Regions from separate parts of the Variovorax sp. GW821-FHT09D07 genome, predicted to be linked through region 1. Evidence: predicted binding sites of a transcription regulator. Region 1 holds the regulator's gene; the other holds the start of a gene.
The links. Region 1 encodes HrcA, which represses chaperone genes, less so after heat shock. Its sites were predicted from a motif close to TTAGCACTCNNNNNNNNNGAGTGCTAA; they were not measured.

Region 1 (2,395 bases):
GGACAGGTCGAGTTCAAGGGACCGCACGATCACGAAGTCGCGCAGTGCGATGCGTCGCAAAGCCATCTCAGTTCGTCCTCAAGCTGGGGGCGTGGTCCTTCATTCAGGAGCCCCCTTCGTTCCAATGGAGTTTTTTCCGCAGCGTGTCGAAGTAGCTCCAGCCGCGCGGGTGCAGAAAGCGCACCCGGAAGTCGGAGCGGCGCACCACCACGCGGTCGCCGATGGCGAGCGAGGCGAGCGACTGCATGTCGAAATTGGCGCTGGCGTCGCGCCCGCTCACCAACTCGATCACGATCTCGTCGGCGTCGGGCAGCAATACGGGGCGGTTGGACAGCGTGTGCGGCGCGATCGGCACCATCACCCAGCCTGGCACCGCCGGGTGCAGCAACGGCCCGCCGGCCGACAGCGCGTAGGCCGTCGAACCCGTGGGCGACGCGATGATCAGCCCGTCGGCGCGCTGGTTGGCCACGAAATGGCGGCCCACCGAGACGCGCATCTCGACCATGCCCGAGGTGGCACCGCGGTTGACCACCACGTCATTCATCGCGAGCGCATCGAACACGACGGCGTCGTCGCGGAGCACCTGCGCGTGCATCAGGCTGCGGTGGTCTTCTTCGTATTCGCCGGCCAGCATCGGGATCAGCGTGGCCTGGTAGTTGTCGAGCGGGATGTCGGTGATGAAGCCGAGCCGGCCGCGGTTGATGCCGATCAGCGGGATGCCGTAGCACGCGAGCTGCCGGCCGATGCCGAGCATGGTGCCGTCACCGCCGACCACGAGGCCGAGGTCGCAGCGCTGGCCGATTTCTTCGACCGACAGTGCCTGGTAACGCGGGTGGGGTGGGGCGTCGGTGTCCTCGCAGGACGAACGCTCCACGAACACCGTGCAACCCTGCGATTCGAGGAAGGCGCCAATGCCCTCCATCACGCCGTCGCGCGCATCGGCTTGCGCCCGGGCGCCGGAAGCCTGGTATTTGCCGATCAGGGCGACGTGACGAAAGCGTGAGGTCATAGCTCACAAATTACAACACTAAAATCTTGCAATGCTGGACGACCGTGCCAAGTTGCTGTTGAAGACGCTGGTCGAGCGTTACATCGCCGATGGGCAACCCGTCGGATCGCGCACGCTCTCGCGTTCGGCGGGGCTGGATCTCTCGCCCGCGACCATCCGCAACGTCATGTCCGACCTCGAGGCGCTGGGACTCATTGCCAGCCCCCACACCTCAGCCGGGCGCGTGCCGACCACGCGCGGCTACCGGCTCTTCGTCGACACCATGCTGACCGCGCAGCGCGAGCAGATGAGCACGCCGAGCCTGGCGGCCGACCAGCCGCAGAAGGTGATCGCCAACGCCGCGCACCTGCTGTCGAACCTGTCGCAGTTCGTGGGCGTCGTGATGGCGCCGCGGCGCGTCTCGGTGTTCAAGCAGATCGAATTTTTGCGCCTGTCGGAGCGGCGGCTGCTGGTGATCATCGTGTCGCCCGACGGCGACGTGCAGAACCGCGTGATCTTCCCGGAATCCGACTATTCGCAGTCGCAACTGGTGGAAGCCTCGAACTACATCAACGCGCACTTCGCGGGCCTGACGATCGAGCAGGTGCGCGACCGGCTGCAGTCCGAGGTCGAGAAGCTGCGCGGTGAAATCGCCGCGCTGATGCAGGCCGCGGTGCAGGTCAGCTCCGAAGTGCTCACAGACGCCCAGGCCGACGACGTCGTGATTTCCGGCGAGCGCAACCTGCTGTCGGTGACCGATTTTTCCAGCGACATGGGGCAGCTGCGGCGCGCCTTCGATCTTTTTGAAGAGAAGGCGCAGCTGATGCGGCTGCTCGACGTGTCGAGCAAGGCCGAGGGCGTGCGCATCTTCATCGGCGGCGAAAGCCAGGTCGTGCCCTTCGAGGAGCTGTCGATCGTCAGCGCCAATTACGAGGTGGACGGCCAGGTGGTCGGCACGCTGGGCGTGATCGGCCCGACCCGCATGCCGTACGACCGCATGATCCAGATCGTCGACATCACGTCGCGGCTGGTGAGCAACGCGCTGAGCCACCGCAAGTAAGTGGCCGCGCGCGGCGCATAGAATCGGGCCCGCGTGGGCCGTTAGCTCAGTTGGTTAGAGCAGCGGACTCATAATCCGTTGGTCGAGTGTTCAAGCCACTCACGGCCTACCACCACACATTCCCCTTCTGTAGACACTCCGACGAAGGCCGCATTGCGCGGCCTTTTTCTTTGCAGCCGCGAGGGCGCGAGCGAGGCTAGCGGCCGCCGCCGATTTCACCTACGGCAAACACAGGATTCCTTCAGGTTGCAATGCAACATCGAAGGCAGAATGCACCATTTGAGTGCAAATGTAACGAGCCGGGTGATCCCTGCGCACGCCGCACTGCGATTCCCGATGGCCATGAC
Region 2 (2,395 bases), on a different contig from region 1:
CTTCGATGTCACCGGCAGCGCCAGCGCCGTCGATGATGATCGTGTTTTCCTTGCCCACTTCGATGCGCTTGGCTTGACCCAGGTCGGCCAGCGTCACCTTTTCGAGCGTCAGGCCCACTTCTTCAGCGATGACCTTGCCGCCCGTCAGGATGGCGATGTCTTCCAGCATGGCCTTGCGGCGGTCGCCGAAGCCAGGTGCCTTCACAGCCACAACCTTCAGGATGCCGCGGATCGTGTTCACGACCAGCGTCGCCAGGGCTTCGCCTTCGACTTCTTCGGCAATGATCAGCAGCGGACGGCCAGCCTTGGCGACTTGCTCCAGCACCGGCAGCAGGTCACGGATGTTGCTGATCTTCTTGTCGAACAGCAGCACGAAGGGGTTGTCGAGCAGCGCCGATTGCTTCTCGGGGTTGTTGATGAAGTAGGGCGACAGGTAGCCGCGGTCGAACTGCATGCCTTCGACGACGTCGAGTTCGCTGTCCAGCGACTTGCCGTCTTCCACGGTGATCACGCCTTCCTTGCCGACCTTGTCCATCGCGTCAGCGATGAGCTTGCCGATGGTTTCGTCGCTGTTGGCCGAGATCGAGCCGACTTGCGCGATTTCCTTGGAGGTGGTGGTGGGCTTGGAAGCCTTCTTCAGCTCGGCGACCAGGGCCGTGACAGCCTTGTCGATGCCGCGCTTCAGGTCCATCGGGTTCATGCCGGCAGCCACCAGCTTGAAACCTTCGCGAACGATGGCTTGTGCCAGGACCGTGGCGGTCGTGGTGCCGTCACCAGCGTTGTCGCTGGTCTTGGAGGCCACTTCCTTCACGAGCTGGGCGCCCATGTTCTGCAGCTTGTCCTTCAGTTCGATTTCCTTGGCCACGGACACACCGTCCTTGGTCACGGTGGGGGCGCCGAACGAACGCTCGAGCACCACGTTGCGGCCCTTGGGGCCCAGGGTCACTTTGACTGCGTTGGCCAGGATGTTGACACCCTCGACCATGCGTGCGCGGGCTTCGCCGCCGAAGACTACGTCTTTTGCTGCCATGATGAATTAACTCCGAATGGATTGAATTTGGATGGGATCGAAAGGAGGAGAAGAATTACTTCTCGACGACTGCGAACAGGTCGTCTTCCTTCATCACGAGCAGTTCGTCGCCATCGACCTTGACGGTCTGGCCGCTGTACTTGCCGAACAGGACGCGGTCGCCGACCTTGACGGTCAGTGCGGCCAGTTCGCCCTTGTCGTTGCGCTTGCCCGGGCCCACGGCCAGGACTTCACCCTGATCGGGCTTTTCGGCGGCTGCGTCGGGGATGACGATGCCGGAGGCGGTCTTGGTTTCGCTGTCAACACGCTTGACGATCACGCGATCGGCCAAAGGACGAAGTTTCATTGCATCTCCTGGAAGGGTAAGAAACGGGTTTGTTTGTGGTCGGGCGCCGGAGAAACCGGCGACCTGTCGACTGGATGGGAGGGCTGTTAGCACTCGTCAGCAGCGAGTGCTAATCATAAGGGCATTCGATGACCTTTCAAGGGCGGCGCCCTTGCCGCCGTTTGGCACCGCCGTGCTTTTCCGGGGAAACACCGGGTGGCCGGGTGCCTTCGGTCGGGAAGCTTTGAGCTATTTTGCCCGGACAAAATAAGGCCGTGCCCATGTCGCCGATGCACGGAGGTCGCGCGCGCAGATTGCTTTTTTGTAATCCGGGTGATCGGTGGTGGACGGGCTTGGCTTCCTAGAGTCGCGGCATCCCGGCAACCTCCAAGGACACCATGACACACACCTTCCGCAACACCGTTTTCGCCGCAGGAGCCGCACTGGCCGCTGCCGGCGCCTTTGCCTCGGGCACCCATGCCGGTGGCCACGGCCATGATGCCGAGGCCGCCGTCGGCAAGCCTGGCGTGGCCGCCAAGGTGACGCGCACGGTCCAGGTCGACATGACGGACTCGATGCGCTTCACGCCGGCGGACATCAAGGTCAAGCAGGGGGAGACGGTGCGCTTCGTTGTCAAGAACTCCGGCGTCCTGAAGCACGAGCTCGTGCTCGGGACCGAAAAGGCGCTGCTGGCGCACTACGAGGCCATGAAGAAGAACCCCGAGATGGAGCACGCCGATCCGAACATGGTCACGCTGGCCGCGGGCAAGACCGGCGAGATCGTCTGGCAGTTCACCCAGGCCGGCAAGGTCGACTTCGGCTGCCTGCAGCCGGGCCACTACGACGCCGGAATGAAGGGCGCGGTGCTGGTGGGCAAGGCCGGCAAGTGAGCGTGATGCGCACGCGTCTTTCACGCGCCGGCCGCCATGCCGGCGCTTTTTCTTCCAGGGTATCGCGCGACAGGGCTTGACCTTCACATCGTGTCAACCTGGACACTGATCGCTTCCCCCTCAAGGGCTTCCCCCTTTCCTGTCGGAGAA

Region 2: a site for HrcA is predicted at 1,463-1,489, ahead of AC07OX_RS27230 (co-chaperone GroES). Genes of this name have one in related genera too.

Annotation. Positions count from the first base shown of each region.
Region 1 covers NZ_JBWKOY010000004.1:113,984-116,378, forward strand. Annotated here, with positions in the region: gene recN (DNA repair protein RecN) at 1-66, opposite strand, end outside; gene AC07OX_RS16210 (NAD kinase) at 104-1,009, opposite strand; gene hrcA (heat-inducible transcriptional repressor HrcA) at 1,041-2,048, shown strand; tRNA gene AC07OX_RS16220 (tRNA-Ile) at 2,084-2,160, shown strand; gene AC07OX_RS16225 (efflux RND transporter periplasmic adaptor subunit) at 2,391-2,395, shown strand, end outside.
Region 2 covers NZ_JBWKOY010000010.1:78,653-81,047, forward strand. Annotated here, with positions in the region: gene groL (chaperonin GroEL) at 1-1,030, opposite strand, end outside; gene AC07OX_RS27230 (co-chaperone GroES) at 1,086-1,376, opposite strand; gene AC07OX_RS27235 (cupredoxin domain-containing protein) at 1,754-2,245, shown strand.